DNA from 4 places in the Paenibacillus lacisediminis genome. Region 1 is predicted to be linked to each of the others. Evidence: riboswitches for the same ligand, from Rfam matches in the RefSeq annotation. Region 1 holds a riboswitch; each other region holds the start of a gene.
The links. A riboswitch is a leader RNA that binds a small molecule or an ion and turns the genes downstream of it on or off. The one in region 1 is predicted to bind cyclic di-AMP.

Region 1 (3,831 bases):
TAAGCTGACATACAAGGAGCCGCTTGCCTGGGTGCAAATCGATCCGGACTATTCGCTGGTGGTCGAAAACAAACATATCAACAACTATTTGAAAACGGAGGTGCCCGAACCTCTCCTTTCGCGCTCCAATATGAGCGTGACCAAGCTAATCGAGGCCCTGCTCGGAACGCTTATATGGTAACTTTTAGGGGGTAATAGAGTATGACCTATGTGCGTCAGGGATGGAGCCTGCTGAAAAGCCAGTTTCCCTCCGTCATCATTTTGTTCCTGTATCAGCTGCTGTGGGGGTTGTTTTTGTACCGGCTGGTCGATACTGCCGTTACCGCTCTGCTGCAAAGATATCCTGATCCGCTGCCAACGCAGCTCAGCCGGTTTCTGTTTCTGCTGGAAGGGCGTATTTATTTGGGGAGCAATCCGGACGTCCGCCTTTATTTGGGATTGCTGATCGGCATGGCGGTTCTGCGTCTTCTGCTCACGCCTCTCATTCAAGCGGGAATTTTTTACGGGCTTGTCCCTTCCGAGAGCCGCGCGCACGGACTGCCGCTGTTCCGCGGAATGAAGGAATTCTGGAAACCGGTCGCCCTGTTTTATGCCCTTGAACTTATTTTAATTATGCTGCCTTCCTTCTGGATTGTTCCCAAGCTCCTGCGATTATGGCCGTATCTGCTGGGGTCCGGGGGACAAATGGCCCCGATGCTGACGGGCCTCATCTACATCCTGGGTTGGTTCGTTTACGGCTGGCTGGTAAGGCAATGCCTCCTCTACGTGCAATTTGGATATTTGTTTAAATCCAGCGTCTGGGGTTCCCTCCTCGTCTGTTTCCGGCACCTTCTGCAGGGCATCGGGATCTCCCTGATCCTGGGCGCGTTCGGACTGGGCGTTTTCCTGCTGTTCGGAACGGTCTCCTGGATCTGGACCGGCATGTTGGCGCTGATCCTGCAGCAAACCTACCCTCTTTTTCGCAGCGCTTTTAAAGTTTGGCAAGTCACCTCGCAATATCGCCTCTGGCAGACAAAAACCGAAAAAAGTTAAATTTTTTTCATCTCTCCGAAACCTTTACGGCACAAGGCCTTCGCGACTTTGCGAAGGCCTTGTGTGAGGTTTTCCCCTCTTAATCTTGCGAATTAACCATTGCCAAATGATCCCTGCCTTTGTTAAAATAACAGCAGCACAATTTCAGTAACAGTTTTGTAATTATTTTTGTCATCTTTGGCAGGAAAATAGCAAGCTACGTCGAATAAGTCTTATCAGGTGTGAAATCAAAGCCGAATTCCCTGCGCCGGGGAAACGGGGGAACCACTTTGGGTGAATTGATCTCGTAAGTGAGGGATCATAGGGAACCTTCAACCGAATCCTTAAGCTAACCTCGTAGGCATTGGAAGGAGCATACTTCTTGAAAAAGCGTTTGACCGTAACAGCAGTAAGTTTCGCGTTGCTCTTCACTATCGGAACTGGCAGCGTTTTCGCGGATTCCAAGTTGAACAGCGCCATTGACAATGGTCTCGGATCTCCTTATTCCTCAGGCGGAACAACGACTTCCGGTTTTGACTGTTCCGGATTTACGATGTATGTATTTAACCAACTCGGCATTGATCTTCCTCATCAATCAGGCTCCCAATTCGAGATGGGAACAAAAGTTTCCAAGGACGAATTAATCGCTGGCGATCTGGTGTTCTTCAACACTTCCGGCGATGGCATATCTCATGTTGGCATTTATGTCGGTGACGGCGAGTTTGCGCATGCCTCTTCCTCCAAAGGAGTGGTCATCAGCAAACTGAGCGAGAGCTACTATGAGAAGCGGTATGTCGGAGCGAAACGCATTATGAGCTCCGAGAAATATGAAGCTGTAACGGCCGAACAGTAATCGGAAACACTATAACGATTCGATAAACCCGCAGGGATGATGGGGCAGCCACATCTCTGCGGGTTTTTCATGTTTACATGAAGGCCCTAGGAATCATTACCCAGACTTACCCGCTCCGCAAACAGGCCAAAAGCATCCTTTTTGCCGGGAAACTTGCCAATGTTGGCCCGCTTTGGTAAAATGACCAACAGAAATAGTAACAACTTTGTAATTTTTGTTGTAACGTCGTTTTAGGGTGCATACTACATGAACTGCCGAATTCCCCGCACCCGGGAAACGGGGGAACCACATCAGGGTGAATTGATCTCGCTTCAAAGGGATCATAGGGAACCTTCAACCGAATCCTTAAGCTAACCTCGCAGGCCTTGGAAGGAGTTAGACATCTTGAGAAAGACTTTAGCAGCAGCGGTAACGAGTTTGGCTTTATGCTTCACCCTGGGAGCTGGAAGCGCCTTCGCGGCCGAGCAGGAAACTTCGCTCTCCGGCATTGTCGATTCCGTGTACGGCACGCCCTACAAATACGGCGGCACCAGCACGGCCGGATTTGATTGCTCCGGGTTTACGCGGTATGTGTTTAAGCAAATGGGCGTTACGCTCCCTCGCGTATCCACGGCCCAATACAAGGCAGGTACGGCGGTGTCCAAAAGCGAGCTGCAAGCCGGCGACCTTGTCTTCTTTAACACCCTGGGGGGCGGAAAAGTATCGCATGTAGGCATCTACGTTGGCGACGGAGAATTTGCCCATGCCTCCTCTTCCAAAGGAATCCGGATCGACAAGTTGAGCAACAGTTATTATGAGAACCGCTACGTTGGCGCGAAGCGGGTGCTCAGCAAATACGGTTACTCCGTGTACGCAGCGGAATCTTGAACCTCCGCCGGCGCTTTATTTCCGCTTCACATGACCTGCCTGCCGTAAGCCTATTCCATGCGAAATGGCTTGCGGTTTTTTTCATCCCTATCTATATAACGAAGCGACACGCCAAAAGGTTACCGATTTTTTGTGTATTCCCATATATCCACAGGAGTCCGAACGCCGGCAAAACCTTTACAAGTTAAGTAAATCCCGTTAGAGTGAGGGTAATAGGAATGCCGTTTTTAAAGGAGGATCCTAATGGATAAACCGATTATTCAATTTCGCATCGTCCCCATGGAAGAGAGCCACGGCGCGGAAATCTGCACCTGGCGTTACGATTCTCCCTATGACATCTACAGCTGGCTTCCTTGGGAACAAATGAAAGCGCTCGATGTTGAATTCGGCAATCCGGCGATCAGAGCGGAGCAATACGTGTCTGTGCTGGACGAAAGCGGAGAACTTGCGGGATTTGCTCAATATTTCCCGCTTAAGGATGTCACGCGGCTCGGCATCGGCATGAAACCGGAATTGTGCGGACATGGGCTCGGCAAACGATTTGTAACAAAGATCGTCGAGGAGGCACTGCGGCGGAAACCGGACCATGAGATCGACCTGGAAGTGCTTACGTGGAACACCCGGGCGATTCGCGCTTATCAAAAGGCCGGCTTCACCATCACGGACCTTTACGAGAAAATGACCCCTGGCGGTATCTCCAAGCCTTTTTATTGCATGGTTTATCGGGGGCCTCGGGCTTCATCCTAAAGGCCCTTGATCTGTTAGAGCGGACTTGCCTATGAAGTTTGTTACAAATTTTACCGCGATTGCGATGGAATTGTTCCTATTTTTGACACAAAGACTATGATCGAGCGGCATGTTCCGTTATAATGATTAAGGTAGCTTACATAGGAGGGGCGATTGGAATGCAAAAGTGGATCATGAGCGGGTTGTTTCTCGTAGCTTGCGCTTTGGCCGTCGTACTGATGTTCACCCTGCCAAGCCGGGAGCAGACCGCTAAGGAAGCCAAACCGCAATTGCCTGAAATTACGATGAATGCGGAACAAGCCGAAGCCACCGTCAAAGCCAACTGTATCACCTGCCACGGAGATCAGTTGCAA
Region 2 (3,831 bases), on a different contig from region 1:
TATGGATTTGATTTCGATGTTTATGGAGTATAAGGGCTACTTTCTGGCCGGCGTGCAGTATACGCTGGTGCTGGCGGCGATCAGCGTGGTCTGCGGTTTTTTCCTGGGGCTGATCATCGCCTTGCTGCGCATGTCGCCTTGGGGGATCGTGCGTTTTCTCGGCCATGCCTGGGTGGAATTTTTACGCGGCACACCGATGATGGTGCAACTGCTGATCATTCACTATGGGTTTGCGTTTATGTTCGACATCAACTTTTCGCCGATTCAGTCAGGGGCGATTACGCTGTCGATCAACAGCTCGGCTTATTTGGCGGAAATTTTCCGCGCCGGCATCCAGGGCGTGGATCGCGGGCAAGGGGAGGCCGCCCGTTCACTGGGAATGACCAAAGGGATGGCGATGCGGCATATCATCATTCCCCAAGCGATCAAATCGGTGCTTCCTGCGATCGGCAACGAGTTCATCACGATTATCAAAGAATCGTCAATCGTATCGATCATCGGTACGACCGAGCTGATTTTCCAGGCGCAATCGGTCGTGACCATTACGTACGACGGCATGACGCCGTATCTGATCATCGCAATCATGTACTTTATTTTGACATTCACCTTGTCCCGTATTTTGGGCGTGTTCGAAAGGAAGTTGAAGACCAGTGATCACCGTTAAAGGTTTGCATAAAAAGTTTGGCCAGCTGCACATTTTGAAGGGGATCGACCTGGAAATTTCCAAAGGCGAGGTCGTCGTCGTCATCGGTCCCAGCGGATCGGGGAAAAGCACGTTTTTGCGCTGCCTGAACCTGCTGGAGGTTCCGACCGAAGGCGAAATCCGTTTCGAAGGCGAATCGATTACCGGGAAGGGGCACAACATCAACAAAACCCGCGAGAAAATGGGTATGGTGTTCCAGCATTTCAACCTGTTCCCGCACAAAACCGTCCTCGACAACATTACGCTGGCGCCGATCCGCGTGAAAAAGCTCGACAAGGGCAAAGCCGAAGCGATCGCCATGGATCTATTGCACACGGTCGGGCTGGAGGATAAACGGGACGCGTATCCTTCCCAGCTGTCCGGCGGGCAGAAGCAGCGGATTGCGATCGCCCGCGCGCTGGCGATGGAGCCGCATGTGATGCTGTTTGACGAGCCTACCTCGGCGCTTGACCCGGAAATGGTCGGCGAGGTGCTGGACGTGATGAAGAACCTGGCGGAGCGGGGGATGACGATGGTCATCGTCACCCATGAAATGGGCTTTGCCCGCGAGGTCGGAGACCGGATTCTGTTCATGGATCAGGGCGTGATTCTTGAGCAGGGGACGCCGCAGGAGGTGTTCGGCGCGCCGCAGCATCAGCGCACGAAGGATTTTTTAAGCAAAGTGCTGTAGGGTTGATCGCAATCCGATGAATTCAGGCTTCTCCTTAGCGGTAAAAAATGGTCTTATTGCCGGACATTTTACACTTCGGGTTGAAATAGCGGAAGTTTTTGTACCTATTCTTGGGCAGATGCCGCAAATGAGGCGGAATTTTCTTGCTCCTTTGAACAATAAGGACAAAAATGACCGCTATTTTTTGTTTGCCTGCTCATTTGGCCAAATAACGCCCAAAATGACCGCTATCCACTTCCAATTTTACCGATTTGTCATGATTTCTTCGACGAATTTATCGCATGGGAATGCGGGTTTCCGCGTTATGGATACTATTTCCTGCCCCAATGGTTACAAAATTGTGATATATTCAGGTAAGCCAAAACCTGCCTCGGCAGGTGCGGGGGATGATTCACCGAAAAACGGAGCGTTTAACGGACGAGGCCGGTTTTCTTGGGGTGAAGCGCTGAAACAGGGCGCCGGGGATATCCTTTTTCCCGAATCCGACAACTAACTCCGCAGGCGTATAAAAGGAGGACGGACAGTTGAGAAATCGCATATTTTCGAAAATCGCAAAAACAACACTGGTGGCCGCAAGTTTAGCGGCGGTTTTGCAAACGGTACCTGTGCACGCGGATGCGGTACATACGGCAGGGGAAGGAGATACCTTCTATCTGTTGTCCAAGAAATACGGGGTCGGCTTGGAGCAGTTGATGGACGCCAATAAAGGGATTGATCCCGGCAATATATACGAAGGGTTGAAGTTGACGATTCCGGAAACGGAAGCTCCTGCGGCAAAGACGATGAAAGCCGAAGCGGCGTCGGGGCCAAACTTATTGGCAACGGACAAAGTCGTCGAGGCCTGGGGAAAAACGTTTAATTATTCCAATACGATTCAGGTGAAAGCATCGGCCTACTCGGCAGCCGCCGACGAAAACGGAAAATGGGGTGCGGTCGATTATTTCGGCAACCCGCTGAAGCTTGGTACGATCGCCGTCGACCCTAGCGTGATTCCGATGGGAACGAAAGTGCTGGTCACCGGCTATGACCATGAAGGTTTGCCGAAGCAGGCGTTCGTGGCCACCGCCAGCGATCAGGGGAGCGCGATCAAAGGCAAGCGCGTCGACATCTTCATTCCCGGCAGCAAAGCATCCGCCATGACGTTCGGGTTTCAGGATGTCACCCTGTACGTGCTGAAGTAAGGTTCATTTTTGGTAAGCCAATTTATAAAGCGCGAGCGCTAGACTATAGGGTCTGATGCCTCGCGCTTTTCTTTTTATCTATACTTCGTCGTATGCAGCAATTCGGCTAAATCGACAAACTGATAACCTTTGGCCCGCATCGTTTGTATAATTTCCGGCAAAGCCTGGACCGTCCCGTTTAAGTTAGATCCGACGCCCCCTCCGGCGTGGAAAAGCACGATCGACCCGGGCCCTGCGGCGCCGAGTACGTTGGCTTCGACCTTGGATTTGTCCAGCCCTTTCCAATCCAGCGAATCCACGTTCCAGTTAACGATGGTGTAGCCGTTTTTCTTAACCCATTGGATTTGAGGTTCGCGGATTTCGCCGTAGGGAGGACGGATCAGCTTCGGCCGATACCCGACGGTTTGCTGAATGATTTTATCCGTGCGTAAAATTTCCGCTTGAAACTGCTTTAGCGACCGTTTTCCGAAATTCGGGTGGCCAAAGGAATGATTGCCGATGAGGTGGCCCTCATGGTGGATCCGTTTTACGAGCGCGGGGAATTTTTTCGCCCGGTTGCCGACGACAAAAAAGGTCGCCTTTACGCCCTGCTTTTGCAAAACGTCCAAAACCCGCGGCGTAAATCTTGGGTCCGGCCCGTCATCAAACGTCAGCGCCACCTGCTTGACTCTAGGTCCGTGAAATTTAAAGGTTTCGGAATATTTGCGCTGGAGCTCGCTTAAATCGGCCGGCTTGGGCTTGGCGTTCGCCTGAACCTGTGCGGCGGCTGTGGCGCTTGCTTCCGTGCCGTTAGGCTTTAGCGCGGCAGCCACAGCGCGGGGCGTTTCGGAAAGGGCCGGCATGACGGGCATGCTTCCCCCCGATAAACCGGTCACCGCCAAAATGGAAATGGAAATCAGCACGTTTCTGAACAGGGTAGACAACGAATTTTCCTCCTTCGTCCGGGTGTTGTTATGATTTGGTATGCCCATCTTTACCGGGATTTATAAAGAAGCATGCTATGAAAAACATCACAGACGTTCTTCCCGAAAAATTGCATTCTTTGATGAAGCAGACGTAAGGAAGAGGTGGATTTGGTGGCTATTGTGGTTAGCAACAGGCACATTGCTGACGGCGTGTTTTTATTGATGGCGGAAGGCCGCTTTGCCGGGAAAATGGGCCAGTTTTATATGCTCCGCGCCGGCGAAAGGTATCCTTTGCTGTCGCGGCCGATCAGTATTTTTGATTTGACGGAGGACCGGATCGGATTTTTGTACCGGGTTGCCGGGGAAGGAACC
Region 3 (3,831 bases), on a different contig from region 1:
GATAATGGCGGCTAACGGAGTGCGCAATTCATGAGAAACGGAATCCAGAATAGCTGTGCGAAGCCGTTCCGATTCAGCCGTCAAATGAGCGATTTTGGCTTCCTCCGCCAGTTTCACGCGAGCAATGGCGCTGGCCGCCATACCGCCCAGGGCATCCAACATCCGCAACTGCTCGGTGGTGAACCCGCTTTTCCGATCTTTCAGATTGAGCGCCAATACCCCGTGCACACGGTCTTCGGTTCTCAGCGGCAGGTAATGGCCTGGAGAATCTCTCAAGGTATTGGTTCCGTATCCGACCGCTTCGCCGTGATCGAACGCCAGCTTGGCCATCACTTTTTCCGTTTCGCCCTGTCCCCAATCGCTATGAACCGAGGAGCAATGGGTCAGCACTAAATTGCTTTGTTCGCCCGGCAAATAAATCGCAATCTCCGTACCGATGGTTTGTGAAACTTGCTGGGAAACATTATTGAGCAGGGAATGAATGTCCGTGATATCGCTCATTTGCCGGCTCAGCACGTAGAGCGCGGCTGTATGCTCCTCCCTCTGCTTAGAGTATAGCAACTGCCTCTTCAGCTTTACCGCCAGGCTGGCCGTTAACGCGGCTACTGCCAAATAAACGCCAAACGAGATCAGATAGCGCAAGTCCGCGATCGTAAAACTCAAAGTTGGAGAAACGAAAAAGAAATCGAATGCCAAGACTCCCATAACTGCGGCATAAAGAGCTGGACGCAGTCCCCAGAGGGCGGCACTCAATAGCACGGGCAGCAAATAGAGAAGTGCAATGTTGACTAAATCAAACGCTAGTCCGAACGGCTGCATGGCGACGGTCATGAAAGCGATGAGCAAAGTGATGCTTACATAAGGCTTCCATAGCATCCACCTCGATTCCGGCTTATACATGTAACCCCTCCTGTCCGTCTATATTCCCGCTTCTAACTATAGTTCAAGGTAATGTAAAAAAGGAATAAAATAAACCGTTCAAAGGTGTAAAAATTCCGTAAAAATACATGAAAAGCCATATAATCATGAGTATTTGCGAGGAAAATAAAGATTTAATGTTCTGAGAGCGCTAACCTCATCTTAAAGTTTCTTTTTTTCACGGATATGCTAGCTGCATCGTTTTACAACAATTTAGCTAAGGAGTAAGATACAATCCATGAATTGAATGGCCATTCGATTCTGAATGGATTTGCCGATCGAATACGAAGTCAACGAGCCGAAGCTTGTGTGAGAGCAAGCCGATCGAAACCGTTGGGGGCGTCATCATCGGTCATAACTCATTTGTCAAAGACGGAGGGCGCCTCTCACCGCCCGAATCGTCAGCTAGCTGTAATTGAAAATGATGATTTCATGTATCGCTGAATCCTTGAAAGACACAAGGAACGGGGGAACCAATAGAAGCCATTAGCCGGCTTCATGGGGTGAATCACCCGGCATATTCAAATGCCGGGTGTAGGGCGACTCTCACGCCCGAATCCGTCAGCTAACCTCGTAAGCGTGTGGAGAGGCAACATTTTGTCGCGGGCCGGTCGGGTCGACTGCAAGAAGCCGCGGAAAAGGTTCCTCTTTTCCAAGGCTTCTTTTTTGTTGCCTTCTTTCTTGATCCGGGGGAGGAAATTATGGAGAAAAGCCGTATTTTAGTGGCCGCTTCCAATCAAGCGGGGAGAAACTTCGTTCAGTTGCTATTGTACCGAAAAGTCCCGGTAGCGGTCCTAACCAATAATAAAAGGGAAGAAAAGTTGCTGAGGGAATTGGGAGTGGATGAGATTTTGCGTGTAAATACCACCCGTAATCAAATGGGCGGGGTGCCCGCATTTCCGATCGGTCGCGTGTTTATCTTTGAGACCAGCTTGCCGCTGAGCTGCCAGTATTTGCAGGTCGCTTCCCGCTGGTCGTGCGGGGCGGTAACTGTCGTGACGACGGCGTGGCACCCGGATGCGATTTATAAGCAACTCGGTGCTTCCTACGTGGTGCACACAAAAAGCGGGGAAGTCGGGTTTCTGCTCAGCCACCTGACGGATTAACCATTGGAGGAGTGTCATGATGCTGGATATTTGGATGGTACTAACGTTGACCGTCGCCTTCGCGCTTATAGTTGGATTTGTCGTTTGGTGCGGTAAAACGGTGGAGGATACGGGAGGCGAACGCGAATGACCATCGTGTTGATTTTTACGTTTGCATTGCTGATCTATCTAATCTATGCGTTGCTTCATCCGGAAAAGTTTTAACGAGTTTTGTTTATGGTGAAAGTTCAAAACGTCGAGTTTTGTTTATAGTGTAAGTTCAAAAAGTCAGGTTTTTAGGACCGAGAAGGTTGGATGAAGCTAGGGACTGAGTAGCGGAGCGTACGTTTTGGGTACGTGAGCAACGGAAGGCCCGGCTGAATTCAAGATTCGACGTCGAGTCCTCTTCTTTGAACGGCTTCGTCATGGAAAGATGACTTTTTGAACTACCTCTAATAGTGGGAGGAACGGTCATGGATATACTGCAAATCATAATCGTAATCGGTATTTTAATGCTGATCGCCAAACCGCTCGGTAATTATTTGTATCACGTTTTCTCTAACGAACCCAACCGCACGGATAAAATATTCGGGTGGGCCGAGAAACCCATTTATGCGGTCATCGGTCTGAAGCATCGCGCGGGCATGAGCTGGAAACGGTACGCGATCAGCTTTATCGCAACCAACCTTATGCTCGTCGCGGTAAGTTACTTGCTGCTGCGGGTGCAGAGCGGCTTGCCGTTGAATCCCAACGGTATCGGCAATATGGAGCCGACGCTGGTGATGAACACGGTGATCAGCTTCATTACGAACACAAATCTGCAGCATTACAGCGGCGAGACGGGGCTGACGTACTTCTCGCAAATGGCTGTGATCATGATGATGATGTTTACGTCGGCGGCTACGGGCCTCTCGGTCGCAGTCGCGTTTGTCCGGGGCATTACGAGCAAGGGCAAAACCTTGGGTAATTTCTTTGAGGATTTCGTTAAGGCGCATACGCGGATTTTCTTCCCGCTGGCGTTGATCGTCACGCTCGTACTGGTCGCGCTGCAGGTGCCGCAGACGCTTGGTTCTACCCTGACGGTAACGACGCTTGAAGGCGCGAATCAGCAGATTGCGATCGGGCCAATCGCTTCGCTGGAGTCGATCAAGCATCTGGGCACCAACGGCGGCGGCTTTATGGGCGCTAACTCGTCGCATCCGTTTGAAAATCCGAACCCGCTGACCAATGTGATTGAGATCCTGTCGATGTGGTCGTTGGCCGCGTCGCTGCCCTTCATGTACGGCAGATTCGCGAAAAGCCGGAAGCAGGGTTGGGTTATATTTTCGGCGATGATGGTCTTGTTCCTTGTGTTCCTTACTGTTGCTTACACCGCCGAGAAGAGCGGCAATCCGGTGCTGAACGCGCTTGGCATCGATGCTTCGCAGGGCAGCATGGAAGGGAAAGAGGTGCGCTTCGGCATCGCTCAATCCGCGCTGTTCACTACCGTGACGACGGCGGCGACGACCGGCACGGTCAACAATATGCACGATACGCTGACCCCGCTCGGCGGTCTTGTGCCGCTGGCGGAGATGATGCTGAACGTCGTATTCGGCGGAAAAGGTGTCGGGCTAATCAATATGCTGATGTACGCCATACTTGCCGTGTTCATCTGCGGGCTTATGGTCGGCCGTACGCCGGAGTTCCTTGGCCGCAAGATCGAGCCGCGCGAGATGAAGCTGATCGCGATTGCGATTCTGGCGCACCCGTTCATCATCCTGGCGCCGACGGCGATCGCCTTCCTGACCGATCTCGGCAAAGGGGCGATCTCGAATCCCGGCTTTCACGG
Region 4 (3,831 bases), on a different contig from region 1:
ACATTCATTTCCACAATGCTGTATTCCTTGGACAATTCGATATAATCCAGCAGATTCGGAGTCACGAGCTGATGCGCCACGCGGACGCCCATATCCCGTTCCGGAAAAATAACGCGGTCTACGCCGAGCTTTTGCAGCGCGCGCCCGTGCAAGACGGAAATCGCCTTGGCGACCACTGTCTTGACCCCCACATCCTTCAATAAGATCGCCGCCAAAATGCTCATCTGAATATCGTCGCCAATCGCGACGATCCCGCAGTCGAAATTGCGGACGCCCAGCGATTTCAGCACTTCCTCGTCCGTGGCGTCCGCCACAACGGCGTGCGTAAGCTGGTCGCTCATTTCGTTTACCACCTCTTCGTCCCGGTCGATGCCCAGCACCTCATACCCGAGGTCCATCAACTCCAAGGCGAGGCTGGAGCCGAACCGGCCCAGTCCGATGATTACAAACTGCTGCATTTTCATGGTTAATCCTGAGTCCCCTTATCTTATCCTATAATCATTTTGCCTTCCGGATGGCGGTACAATTCCTTGCCTTTCTTCGGTCCAAGCGCATAGGCTAGCGTAAGCAGCCCGAGCCTACCGGCGAACATCGTAAAGCTGATGATGATTTTGCCGATCACCGTCAGCTTCCCGGTCAGCCCCATCGATAGACCGACGGTGCCAAACGCCGAGGTCGTCTCGAACAAAATGCTCAGAAAGCTGGCGTCCTCGGTCGTGGACAGCACCATGGCGACAGCTACCACCAGGAATAAAGCAAGCATCGTAATCGTAACCGCTTTAAAAATACGCTCCTGCGCCATCCGGTACCGGAACAGGACGAGGTCCGACCGACCGCGGATCATGGAGAACACAGCGCCGACGAGGATGGTGAACGTGGTCGTTTTAATCCCGCCGCCGGTTGAGCTGGGCGAAGCCCCGATGAACATCAGGATGATGATAAAAAATTGCGAGGCCTGCCGCAGCGCGCCGATGTCAAGCGTGTTGGCCCCCGCCGTCCGCGGCGTCACCGACTGAAACAGCGAGGCCCAAAATTTCCCGCCCCAACCGAGCGGCGCCAGGGTACGCGAATTGGTGAATTCGAATATAAATATAACCAGAGCCCCGACCACAATCAGCGCCGCCGTCATCGACAGCACCACCTTGGAATGCAGCGACAGCTTGCGGCGCCGCCGGAAATCCATGATGTCCGACATAACGATGAACCCGATACCCCCGGACACGATCAGAAACATCGCCACGAAGTTGACGATCGGATCCGCCACGTACATCGTCAAACTGCGGTATCCGCCAAACAGGTCAAAGCCGGCGTTGTTAAACATCGATACCGCATGAAAAACGCCGAAGTACAGCGCGCGTCCGAGCGGCATGTCAAACGCCCAGCGAATGGCGAACAGCAGCGCCGCGCAGGATTCGATGACCAGCGAATACATCAGCACCTTGCGGATCAGGCGGACGATGCCTTCCATCGTGTTTTGGTTCATCGCCTCCTGCAGGATCAGCCGGTCCTTCAGCGAAATTTTCCGTTTCAACACAAGTGAAAACAGAGTGGCCATGGTCATAAAACCAAGCCCGCCGACCTGAATCAGCAGCATGATTACAACTTGGCCAAACGTGGAAAAATAGGTCCCGGTGTCACGGACGACCAGTCCCGTCACACAAGTCGCCGAAGTAGCCGTAAACAGCGCATCGACGAACGGCAGCGTTTCCCCCGTCGTACTGGAAATCGGCAGCATCAGCAGCAGCGATCCCAGCAGAATGATGAGCGCAAATCCCAACACCAGAATTTGCGGCGGGGAAAAGCTGATTTTTTTGAAAAGCAATTCATTCACCCCATTGTTGTCGTAAAAGAACAAAAGAAAAAAGCACTGGAAATCCAATGCCTTTCGGTTTTTGGTTCCTGCTGCATGCGGCCTACGAGGTTAGCTGACGGATTCGGACATGCACAGTTGCCCTAATCGCCGGACTAGGCAGCCATGCGCCTGCTGCCCAAATCAAGCGAAATTCACCCCAAAAAAATCGGTTCCCCCGTTTTCGAAGTCGAAATTCGGCCCTATTTTTTTCAATTGTTTTCATTCATTTTCGTCAAATGGATTATAATCCTTATTTACTTTCACTACAAAGGCGTATTTTCATTAAAAACGGTGAAAAAGCGCTGGAAACGGGAAATCCCCGATCTTCTTCCCGTTCAATCTGAGCCATGCTAAGGCATAACGGGAATATTGCGTCTTTTCATCATTTTTGCCTGCAACTGGCGCTGGAAATCCCACTATGTTATCTTTACTGTGATGTAGTTGCCGTAAAATCATACCCGTGCACAAAAATTTTTAAAAAGGAGTTTTGTAATGTTTTCACCTATGAAACCGTCCAGCCGCAGGCTGAAGACAAAAACGCTTTGGCTAATGGCCCTGATCGGCTTGGTCGTCTTCTTCATCGTCCAGGTCTTTCCGTCCACGGCTTCCGACACGCTGCAGATGGAACAGTCGGATAACGTTATCACCAAAGCGCAGGCCAGAACGAAAGCGATCGATTTTGCCCAGTCGGAGCTGAACATCGATTTGTCCGGTCACCCCGAAAATGCGCTCGTTACATATGAATCGCGCTCCGATTTGTACGGTTATTTAACGAAGGCGGATTTGCTTGCCACGTACATGAAAACATATGATAAACAATTTCCGTACGACGTTTTTCGCGTCCGTTTTAATGAGCCAAATGATGTGCTGGGCGCTTTGACCGTGGACGTTCACATGACGACCGGCAAAGTCGTGAGTTTTGAGGAAATCGCTTCGTCGAGCAATGCGAACAAGCAGATGATGCTCAACTACGGTACCGAAACCAACGATTCGATGCGCGCCTGGGAAGGCGACTTGACGATGGAGGAGAAGGAGCGGCTCGCCGCACCGTATCTGTCGGCGTTTGGTTTTGATCCGTCCAAGCTCGAACTCGTGTCCGGCGAGGGCGATGTCGGCCTGCTCTATAACGTAAAGGGGGTTGAACTCGGAGAATCGCGGGCAGCGATCGATATCCGCTACGAATACGGCGCCGTGTCATCGCTCGAAAGCTATTTTACGGTTCCTAAGCCGCATGCCGATTACGTCGCCGGCCAGACGCGCCTCGCCAACTGGCTTACCTTTGCCGGATACGCCCTGTTCACGGTTGTGCTCGGTATTCTGGCCATCGTGTACAGCGCGCTGACGCGGGCGCACACCTCTTTTAAACGCGGGATTCTTCTGGCCTCTGCCTACTTCGTCTTGTCCGTCATCGGGACAGTCAACATGCTGCCGGTATTCGAAAAGGATGGGCTGGGTCCGATCGTGCTGGCGGTCGGGTTCGTGATTCAAGGGCTGGTCACCTTGATTCTTGCCGCTTCCGTATACTTCTCGCTCGTTGGTGGAGACGGACTGTGGCGGAAAAACGGCATCAATTTGTGGGCACGGTCCAGGGAGGAAGGGTACGGCCGCCACGTGCTGACCTCGGTAGCCGACGGCTACGCGTGGGCGTTGATTTTGCTCGGGGTGCAGTCGGTCGTATTCTTCATCCTGGAAAGAACGATTCATACGTGGTCGACAACCGATGCGACACAATCGCCATACAACATGGTCTACCCGATCCTGTTCCCGCTGCTCGCCTGGGTGGCCGGGATCGGCGAAGAAGCCGTCTACCGGTTGTTCGGCATTCCTATGCTGAAAAAGATGTTCCGCAGCACGTTTGTCGCCAGTTTGCTGACGACCTTGATCTGGGCTTTCGGCCATACGCTGTATCCGATCTATCCGGTCATTTCGCGGCCGATCGAACTGACCTTTATCGGGCTGCTGTTCAGCTTCATTTTCCT

Region 2: linked by a shared signal. The riboswitch ahead of ACLD72_RS08435 (3D domain-containing protein) and the one ahead of ACLD72_RS31460 (C40 family peptidase) in region 1 are both predicted to bind cyclic di-AMP.
Region 3: linked by a shared signal. The riboswitch ahead of ACLD72_RS04505 (hypothetical protein) and the one ahead of ACLD72_RS31460 (C40 family peptidase) in region 1 are both predicted to bind cyclic di-AMP.
Region 4: linked by a shared signal. The riboswitch ahead of ACLD72_RS04560 (TrkH family potassium uptake protein) and the one ahead of ACLD72_RS31460 (C40 family peptidase) in region 1 are both predicted to bind cyclic di-AMP.

What each region holds. Positions count from the first base shown of each region.
Region 1 covers NZ_JBKIAX020000030.1:30,306-34,136, forward strand. Annotated here, with positions in the region: gene ACLD72_RS31445 (M1 family metallopeptidase) at 1-181, shown strand, start outside; gene ACLD72_RS31450 (hypothetical protein) at 202-1,032, shown strand; cyclic di-AMP (ydaO/yuaA leader) riboswitch at 1,254-1,390, shown strand; gene ACLD72_RS31455 (C40 family peptidase) at 1,394-1,864, shown strand; cyclic di-AMP (ydaO/yuaA leader) riboswitch at 2,107-2,244, shown strand; gene ACLD72_RS31460 (C40 family peptidase) at 2,249-2,731, shown strand; gene ACLD72_RS31465 (GNAT family N-acetyltransferase) at 2,975-3,478, shown strand; gene ACLD72_RS31470 (c-type cytochrome) at 3,637-3,831, shown strand, end outside.
Region 2 covers NZ_JBKIAX020000003.1:489,991-493,821, reverse strand. Annotated here, with positions in the region: gene ACLD72_RS08445 (amino acid ABC transporter permease) at 2-664, shown strand; gene ACLD72_RS08440 (amino acid ABC transporter ATP-binding protein) at 651-1,373, shown strand; cyclic di-AMP (ydaO/yuaA leader) riboswitch at 1,720-1,893, shown strand; gene ACLD72_RS08435 (3D domain-containing protein) at 1,898-2,554, shown strand; gene ACLD72_RS08430 (polysaccharide deacetylase family protein) at 2,629-3,477, opposite strand; gene ACLD72_RS08425 (dihydroorotate dehydrogenase electron transfer subunit) at 3,631-3,831, shown strand, end outside.
Region 3 covers NZ_JBKIAX020000002.1:247,903-251,733, reverse strand. Annotated here, with positions in the region: gene ACLD72_RS04510 (ATP-binding protein) at 1-900, opposite strand, end outside; cyclic di-AMP (ydaO/yuaA leader) riboswitch at 1,347-1,512, shown strand; gene ACLD72_RS04505 (hypothetical protein) at 1,620-2,024, shown strand; gene kdpF (K(+)-transporting ATPase subunit F) at 2,151-2,228, shown strand; gene kdpA (potassium-transporting ATPase subunit KdpA) at 2,477-3,831, shown strand, end outside.
Region 4 covers NZ_JBKIAX020000002.1:268,987-272,817, forward strand. Annotated here, with positions in the region: gene ACLD72_RS04555 (potassium channel family protein) at 1-464, opposite strand, end outside; gene ACLD72_RS04560 (TrkH family potassium uptake protein) at 488-1,831, opposite strand; cyclic di-AMP (ydaO/yuaA leader) riboswitch at 1,896-2,062, opposite strand; gene ACLD72_RS04565 (CPBP family intramembrane glutamic endopeptidase) at 2,345-3,831, shown strand, end outside.